4 regions of the Mesorhizobium sp. M0060 genome follow, and region 4 is predicted to be linked to each of the others. Evidence: predicted binding sites of a transcription regulator. Region 4 holds the regulator's gene; each other region holds the start of a gene.
What was found. The regulator LexA, encoded in region 4, represses DNA repair genes until DNA is damaged. The targets are predictions, from matches to a motif close to TGTTCNNNNTGTGTTCNG.
Positions count from the first base shown of each region.

Region 1: the regulator LexA is predicted to act here: its motif matches at 1,227-1,244, upstream of NKJ94_RS14580 (DNA recombination protein RmuC).
Region 2: the regulator LexA is predicted to act here: its motif matches at 690-707, upstream of recA (recombinase RecA).
Region 3: the regulator LexA is predicted to act here: its motif matches at 994-1,011, upstream of parE (DNA topoisomerase IV subunit B).

Region 1 covers NZ_JAMYUP010000012.1:130,870-133,073, forward strand. The annotation lists gene NKJ94_RS14580 (DNA recombination protein RmuC) at 1-1,194, opposite strand, end outside; gene def (peptide deformylase) at 1,298-1,828, shown strand; gene NKJ94_RS14590 (plasmid stabilization protein) at 1,925-2,204, shown strand, end outside.
Region 2 covers NZ_JAMYUP010000032.1:55,714-57,917, forward strand. The annotation lists gene NKJ94_RS24975 (carbohydrate kinase family protein) at 1-554, opposite strand, end outside; gene recA (recombinase RecA) at 832-1,929, shown strand; gene alaS (alanine--tRNA ligase) at 2,192-2,204, shown strand, end outside.
Region 3 covers NZ_JAMYUP010000054.1:25,898-28,101, forward strand. The annotation lists gene parE (DNA topoisomerase IV subunit B) at 1-924, opposite strand, end outside; gene NKJ94_RS30135 (GGDEF domain-containing protein) at 1,197-2,204, shown strand, end outside.
Region 4 covers NZ_JAMYUP010000004.1:130,123-132,326, forward strand. The annotation lists gene NKJ94_RS06140 (ComEC/Rec2 family competence protein) at 1-538, shown strand, start outside; gene lexA (transcriptional repressor LexA) at 495-1,247, opposite strand; gene NKJ94_RS06150 (molybdopterin molybdotransferase MoeA) at 1,352-2,204, opposite strand, start outside.

The DNA of each region.
Region 1 (2,204 bases), on a different contig from region 4:
TTCCGCTTTTGCTCCGCCGCCATTCGAACCAGCGGTGTCCTCCGCCGGTTGCGCGCCAAACTCCAGTGCCTCGATCTTTTGCCCGCGCCTGGTCACCTTGGATGTCGAGACGAGGATGTCATCGATGTCCTTGGCCGATTGGCCGAAATGCGTCTGCAATTTGCGCACCCGCTCATCGAGCCGTGAGACGTCTTCCATCAGCCGGATGACTTCGCCCTGGATCAGGTGCGCCTGCTCGCGCATGCGAGCATCCTTGAGGATTGCCTGGATGACCTGGATCGACAGCATCAAAAGCGACGGCGAGACGATGACGATGCGGGCGCGGTGCGCCTTGTGGACAACCGCTTCGAAGTTCTCATGGATCTCGGCGAATACCGATTCCGAGGGTACAAACATGAAGGCGGTGTCCTGCGTCTCACCTTGGATCAGGTATTTTTCGGAAATATCACGGACATGTACCTCGATGTCGCGGCGGAAAGCCTGTGCGGCGGACTTCTGCAGGTCGGCGCCTTCGGCGGCACGGATGGCATTCCAGGCTTCGAGCGGAAACTTTGCGTCGATGGCAAGTGCGGGCGCGCCATTCGGCATTTTCACCAGGCAGTCGGGCCGGCTGCCATTCGACAAGGTCGCTTGGAATTCATAGGCACCGTGCGGCAGGCCGTCGGCGACGATCGCCTCCATGCGCGACTGGCCGAAGGCGCCGCGCGTTTGCTTGTTGGAGAGGATCGCCTGAAGTTGCACGACCTGGCTAGCGAGCGACTGGATGTTGCCTTGCGCGGTATCGATGACCGCGAGCCGCTCCTGCAGCTTGGCAAGGCTCTCATGCGTCGATCTCGTCTGCTCGGTCATGGTCTGGCCAAGACGGCCGGTCATGGCGTCGAGGCGCTGGCCGATCGACTGCGTGAGTTCCGCCTGCCGCGCCCCGAACACTTCGGCGATGGCACCCATGCGGCCCTGCATTTCCGCCTGGCTTGCCAAGATGCCGGCCATCCGCGCCTCGGCGTCGCGGGCGTGGTCGGCGGATTCCGCGGCCGCCACCGCACGCGCCTTGGCCGATCGCCACAGCGCGACGACAAGCGCCACGAACAGCCCGAGGAACAGCATTGCGCCGAACGCCAGGGCATGGCCGAGCGTGATCGTGGTGGCGCCGAGCCGGGCGACAGGTTCGGACAGGATGGCGGCCAGTTCGTTCATGCCGACAGCATAGATGATTCGGGACGCCGGCACAGATCAAAACGTGAACGGCCCGGAGGCGCCCCGGTTGACGCTTTTCGTGCGACGTCTTAGGTGAGACGCCATGTCGATCAAGCCGCTTATCATCCTTCCCGATCCCGTCCTGCGTCAGGTTTCGAAACCGGTCGAGCGTGTCGACGGCGATCTGCGCAAACTGGCCGGCGACATGCTGGACACCATGTATGACGCGCCCGGTATCGGACTGGCGGCGATCCAGGTCGGCGAACCTTTGCGCGTGCTGGTGATCGACCTGGCCAAGGAGGACGAGACGCCGGCGCCGCACGTCTTCATCAATCCAGAAATCCTCGAAAGCTCCGACCAGCGTTCGGTCTACGAGGAAGGCTGCCTGTCGATCCCGGACTACTATGCCGAGGTCGAGCGCCCCGCGGCGGTGCGGGTGAAATATCTCGATCGCGACGGCAAGCTGCAGGAGATCGAGGCCGAGGGGCTGATGGCGACTTGCCTGCAGCATGAGATCGACCATCTCAATGGCGTGCTGTTCATCGATTATATCTCCAAGCTGAAGCGCGACATGGTGGTCAAGAAGTTCAAGAAGCTCGCCAAGGATAAGATGCCGGGCAAGATGGTGGGGTAGCTCACTCGATAATCCGCCAAACGTTACAGCCAGACTTTAATTCTCCTTGAGCAACTCTCTTCGCGATGATATCATTGATATCAAATGGAGGCGGCGATGGGCGATATGCTGATCAGAAATATTCCCGAACCGTTGAAGCATGAAATCGAACAGGCGGCGCAGAGGGGCGGCCAGAGCTTGTCACGCAAGGCGATCGACCTTTTGCGGAAAGGTATGATCGCCGAAAAAGAGAGCAGGCCGGAGCCGGGCGTTTCCGCGTGGGACGCCATCCGCGGAGCATTCGCTGCCGAAAACGCAATTGGCGACGAATTCGCAGAAATAATGGACGAAATCGAAGCGGAACGGAAACGCGACTTCGGTCGCCCGGTCAAGGATT
Region 2 (2,204 bases), on a different contig from region 4:
GTCAGCGCCAGAAGGTCAAGCACCGGCGTCAGCCGCGCCGCTCTGCTGGACGAGACCGCAAGCGCAAAGACCGGCTTGCCGGCAGCGAGCGCCGCCAGCCGCTCCAACGCGGTCGACGGCAGGTTGGCGTCGCACAGCACCGCGTCGGCGGTGCCGATCGCCTCACGCACCTTGGCGCGGCGGATCTGCTTGGGAAGCGCCAGTTCGTAGAGCACCATGTCGGCAAGGCCGGCGATCAGCCCACCGTCGCTATCGACCAACGCCGTATGGCTCGGCGTCGCGCGATCGAGGAACACCGCCGACAGATCGGCAATGCCGGCCTCGGTGATGGCGCGTAAAACCGTGTCGCCTTGGGCATCGCCGCCGCGCACCGAAAGCAGCGAGGCCGAGACGCCGCGCCGCACCGCACAGCGCAAGGCGTTGAAGACGGCGCCGCCGACATGCTCGCGCATCGTGCCGGGGTTCGACGCGGCCGGCACGAAGGCGCCGACAAGCCGGCCGCGCCGCTCGATATAGGCGCCGCCCACGGCCAGGATCGTCGAGGATTTCATCATGCCGGCAAAATGACCTTTGCTGTTGCCCGGGAGGAGACTAGGTTGCCCTGCGGAAGCCCGCAATCACAGGCGCGATTCGCAACATGGCAGTAACGGCCCCGCATAGGATGCAGGGTATGTCTCCCGCCGAAAGCGCGAAACAAAAATAGAACAAATCGCGATATCGTTTGTTTTTCAGGTGCTTGCCGTCCGTTGACAAACGAGAACAAATAAGGTACATTCTAACAAGGATTACGGGATTGTCCGGCCTTCATTGACGACCACGGGGTGATGTATCATGGCTCAGAATACTTTGCGGCTTGTAGAGGACAAAGCGGTGGACAAATCAAAGGCTCTGGATGCGGCGCTGTCGCAAATCGAGCGTGCCTTCGGCAAGGGCTCGATCATGCGGCTCGGCGCAAACGAGCAGGTCGTCGAGATCGAAACGGTGCCGACCGGCTCGCTTGGCCTCGACATCGCGCTTGGCGTCGGCGGCCTGCCGCGCGGCCGCATCGTCGAGATCTACGGGCCGGAAAGCTCGGGCAAGACGACGCTGGCGCTGCACACGGTGGCCGAAGCCCAGAAGAAGGGCGGCATCTGCGCCTTCGTCGATGCCGAGCACGCGCTCGACCCGGTCTATGCCCGCAAGCTCGGCGTCGATCTCGAAAACCTGTTGATCTCGCAGCCCGATACCGGTGAGCAGGCGCTTGAGATCTGCGACACGCTGGTGCGCTCCGGCGCCATCGACGTGCTGGTCGTCGATTCGGTGGCGGCGCTGACGCCGCGCGCCGAAATCGAAGGCGAGATGGGCGATTCGCTGCCCGGCCTGCAGGCCCGCCTGATGAGTCAGGCACTGCGCAAGCTCACCGCCTCGATCTCGCGCTCCAACACCATGGTCATCTTCATCAACCAGATCCGCATGAAGATCGGCGTCATGTTCGGTTCGCCCGAGACGACGACCGGCGGCAACGCGCTGAAATTCTATGCCTCGGTCCGCCTCGACATTCGCCGCATCGGCTCGGTCAAGGATCGCGACGAGGTCGTCGGCAACCAGACCCGCGTCAAGGTCGTCAAGAACAAGCTGGCGCCGCCCTTTAAGGTGGTCGAGTTCGACATCATGTATGGCGAGGGCGTGTCCAAGACCGGCGAGCTGGTCGACCTCGGCGTCAAGGCCGGCGTGGTCGAAAAGTCGGGCGCCTGGTTCTCCTACAATTCCCAGCGTCTCGGCCAGGGCCGCGAAAACGCAAAACTGTTCCTGCGCGACAATCCCGACACGGCGCGCGAGATCGAGCTGGCGCTGCGGCAGAATGCCGGGCTGATCGCCGAGAAATTCCTTGAGAACGGCGGCTCCGAAAGCAGCGACGACGGTTTCGAGGACGACGCCGGCGCGATGTAGGCTTGGCGAGCGACGCCCCGCGGAGCTTCAGCCAGGTTTCGGTTGATGTTTTGATCTGAGTTTGCTTAATCGATGCGTTTCGAACCGCCGGCCCCGTGCCGGCGGTTTGCGTTTTATGGCGGGGCAGAAGCCATTTCAAAGTGCCGGTGAAGGCCGTGATTTGAGCCCGTTTCGTGTTTCTGGACAGGCTGCGGTGCGACCGCTAAAAGGCCATGTCTATTTTCCGCCGATGGCCGGCGGTTCTCTCGAAAAGGCAGTATTCATGAGTGGCGTCA
Region 3 (2,204 bases), on a different contig from region 4:
GAACCAGGTCACCGCCCATTCGAGCGAACCGTGGCCGCCTTGCTTCTCGCTCTTGCCGGCGAACATTTCACGAGTCACCTGGAATTCGTCGCCGAGCGAGGCTTTCAGATAGTCTTTGAGGCCGCCCGGAAAATGGAACTCGGCCTTGGCCGGCGTGGTGTCCTTTTCCTTGATCAGCGATGGATCGCAGGTCCAGCGGATTTCGACACCGCCGAACAGATAGGCCTTTGAGCGCGCCATGCGGTAGAGCCGCGCCGGCTCGAACGCCGCGCCCTTGCCGAAAATCTGTTCGTCGGGATGGAAGCGGATCTTCGTGCCGCGGCGGTTGTGCACCTCGCCGAGTTGCTCCAGGCCGGTGACCGGAATACCGCGCGAGAATTTTTGCCGATAAAGTTTCCTTCCCAGCGCGACCTCGACTTCGAGATGGTCCGACAGCGCGTTGACGACAGATACGCCGACGCCGTGCAGGCCGCCGGACGTCTCGTAAACCTTGCTGTCGAACTTGCCGCCCGAATGCAGCGTCGTCATGATGAGTTCGAGCGCCGGCTTCTTGAATTTCGGGTGCGGATCGACCGGGATGCCGCGGCCATTGTCGGTGACCGTCAGGTATCCGTCTGCGGACAGCTCGACATCGATGAACGTCGCATGGCCGGCGACCGCCTCGTCCATCGAATTGTCGATGACTTCGGCGAACAGATGGTGCATCGCCTTGTCGTCGGTGCCGCCAATGTACATCCCCGGGCGGCGCCGCACTGGCTCAAGCCCTTCCAGCACCTCGATATCGGCGGCACTATAGCTCTCGCTGGCATCGCGGGCTGGCGGGCGCTTCGTCGCCTGCACCAGCGGGTCGGCCGGGCGCGCGGTAGCGCGAGCTGGCTGCGGCGGCTTTTCCGGATTGCCGAAAAGATCGTTGCTGTCGTCCATGCTGGTCCTGGATTCCGATGCTGCGAATCACCCCCGATACTGCCACGCTTTTCGCGGGCAGGCGACGGAGGTTCCTGTTACGTTCGAGGATAGAGCCTCTTACTGCAAAACCATTCGACAACCAAGCGGCGGAAATGGGGTCGAGGCTTGGAGCATCGACGTTTTGTAAACCCTGTCCGAAGGTTACGCCGCAAGGTTGGCTGAAAAACGATATCCGCGGAGTGTCGCTGACCTAGAATGCAGCGGAACCCTCGAGAGGCTGTCGCCTAAGCATGTTGGATTACAGTTCGCTCCTGCTCGCGGCGGCGCTGTCGGGCACGTGTCTCAGCATCACCATGTTTGCGATCTGGTTCACCGCGCCACAGGCACGGTTTGTGCTGACGGTGGCGTGTGGCATTCTCATGCTCGTCGCACATGTGGTCTTGTTTTGGCATTACGCAAGGGATCCTAGCCCCTGGCTTTGCCAGATCGTGCTTGCGCTTCTCAGCCTGGGCTTCCTGATTATCTGCCTGTCGGCCATGCAATATCTCAGCATACGCGACTACAGGCGCGCGGTTCTGCCGACCTTGATTGCGATGGCTGTTTGCGCGGGCGCGACGTATCTCGGGTTTGATGGTATCGGCTTCATTGTCACCTACGCGACGGTAACGGCGCTGCTCTCGCTCATTGGGGTGATGTTCTGGATCAAGGGTGGCCACGATCGTCGGATATTGCTGGTCGTCTCGTTCCTGAGCGGCGTCTGTGCGCTGTCCTTCGGACTTTGCGGCGCGGTTCTGCTAATCAAGGGCCAATGGGTGCTCGGCGTTGCGCCCGACAATTGGGCCGAGCGGGTGAATTCCGTCGTAGCCGTCGCCTGCATGACGGGGTTTGGTGCATTGACGCTCTCCCTGCACCATTTGCAGGCGCAGATCGAATTGAAGGCCGAGACGATGACCGATCCATTGACCGGGCTGATGAACCGGCGGGCGTTGACGGCACTCTACGGTGACCGGGCTTTCGGTCCGTTCATGTCCGTCGCCATGTTCGATCTCGACCATTTCAAGAGGACGAACGACGTATTCGGTCACCCGGTCGGCGACCAGGTTCTGCGCCGCTTTGCCGCCGTCATCAGGAAATACGCCAGGACCGGAGTCGACGCCTTCCGGCTGGGCGGCGAGGAATTCGTGCTCGTCATGTCGCGGATGACGGAAGAGAAGGCCTATGACATAGCGAGCAAGATCAGCGTCGCCTTCGGCACGGAAGTCGTGGCCACCCAGCTTGGTCCGTTGCGAAGCACAGTC
Region 4 (2,204 bases):
CACCATCGACAACTGGAAACGCGCCCTGACCTCCGAGGCCATCGTCGCGCCGGAAACACCGGGAAAGAACGACCCGCAATTCGACATTGCCGACCCAGCCGATCTGCCAGCGGGCATGCCTTTCATTTGCACGGAGGGCCTCTGCCTTGCCCGCCATCCATCCGGTGCGATTGTCGCGCAAGCCAAGGACCGGGATTCTGCGCGGCCAGCCTGTGCTTTTGCCAGTTTGATCGTCATCGACGACGCCACCACCCATAACCCCTGCTACTACGACCGGCTGGTCCTCGTCGTCACCAAACGGCAACTGGCGCGCGCGGGAAGTGCCGCCGTGTATTTCGATCCACAAGCGGCAACGCGCGCAGAAATCCGCTTCGCGGTCGAAAAATCATACCGGCCCTGGCATATGCAGCGGAAGTTTTCACGCGAGGCCAGAGGCCTGCCGCCATATCGCAAGGCCGACAAGCCTAAGCCGGCACCACACCCAAGGGCGCAACTCAGTAGCGGCGGATCAGCCCGACGAGTTTGCCTTGCACCTTGACCCTGTCTGGCCCGAAGATGCGCGTCTCATAGGCCGGATTAGCGGCTTCCAGGGCGATCGAGGCGCCCTTGCGGCGGAACCGCTTCAGCGTCGCTTCCTCCTCGTCGACCAGAGCCACCACGATCTCACCGGGGCTCGCCGTATCGGCATTGCGGATGATGACCGTGTCGCCGTCGAAAATGCCGGCCTCGATCATCGAATCGCCTTTGACCTCAAGCGCATAATGCTCGCCGCCCATGATCATGTCCGGCGGCACGGAGATCGAATGCGTCTGGTGCTGGATGGCGTCGATCGGCACACCGGCGGCGATGCGGCCCATCACCGGAATCGACACGGCGACGACGACATCGTCGTCATTGCCGGCTGCAGGGACGCGCGACGATGTCGGCTTGCCTTGCCGTCCCAGGCTGCCCTGCCCAGGACCGCCTTGCCCAAGACTGCCCTGGATGACGCTCGGCGAGAACTTGCGTGCCGCATTGAGGCCTGGGGCGATCGAGTCGGGCAGGCGCAGCACCTCCAGGGCACGGGCCCTGTTGGGCAAACGGCGAATGAAGCCGCGCTCCTCCAGCGCCGTTATCAGCCGGTGGATTCCTGATTTGGAAGCCAGGTCGAGCGCTTCCTTCATCTCGTCGAAGGAGGGCGGGATACCGCTTTCCTTAAGCCTTTCGTGGATGAACATCAGCAGTTCGTGTTGTTTGCGTGTCAGCATAGCGACCCCCAACAGAATCAGAAAAACAAACCCAGAACAAACACTATCTGTTCCATTTGTGTTCCGCAACTGTTTAAAGTTTAATGAATGTGTTGACGGTTTGTTCAGCGTAACATCAGCACGTCGCAGGGAGCATCCGCCGCCGCGGCGGGTGCGAACGGTGCGCGAACGATCAGCCCGTTCGCATCGGCCAGCATTTTCAGCATTGAGGAATCCTGAATGCCGAACGGCGTCGCCACCAGCGTGCCGGCGTCGTGCCTGACAACAGCCCGCACATAATCCTGCCTGAGATCATTGGCCGGCATGGCAGCGCCGAGCCGCGCCCGACGTATATCCTGCTGAAAGGCCCGGCCGCCGAGCCGCGCCAGCAGCGGCTTCAGGAAGAGCTGGGTGCAGACCAGGCTTGCCACCGGATTGCCGGGCAGGCCGATGCAGCGGATGTCGCCCAGCCGCCCGAACATCAGCGGCTTGCCGGGCCGCATGGCGATCTTCCAGAAATCGAGGGTCATGCCTTGCCCGGTCAGCACGTCATGGACGAAGTCGTGGTCACCGACCGAGGCACCACCCAGCGTGACGATGACATTCGCGCCGGCCTTCACCGCCTTTGTCACCAGCGCAGCGATCGCCTCCTTGCGGTCCGGCGCGATGCCGAGATCGAGCGCGCGCGCGCCGACCGACTGTGCGGCGGCGGCGACGCCATAGGCGTTTGACGAGATGATCTGGTCGGGGCCAAGCTCGCTGCCCGGCGGCAGCAATTCGTCGCCGGTGGCGATGATGGCGACCAGCGGCCGCTTGACCACGCAGACCTCGGGGTGGTTGGCCGATGCTGCCAGTGACAAGGCCGCCGGATCTAGCAGGCGGCCCTGGCCCAGCAGGACGTCGCCCTTGGCGAAATCAAGCCCGAGGCGGCGGATGTTGCGCCCTTGCACCGTCGGCTCCGTCACTTCGACGCTGCCG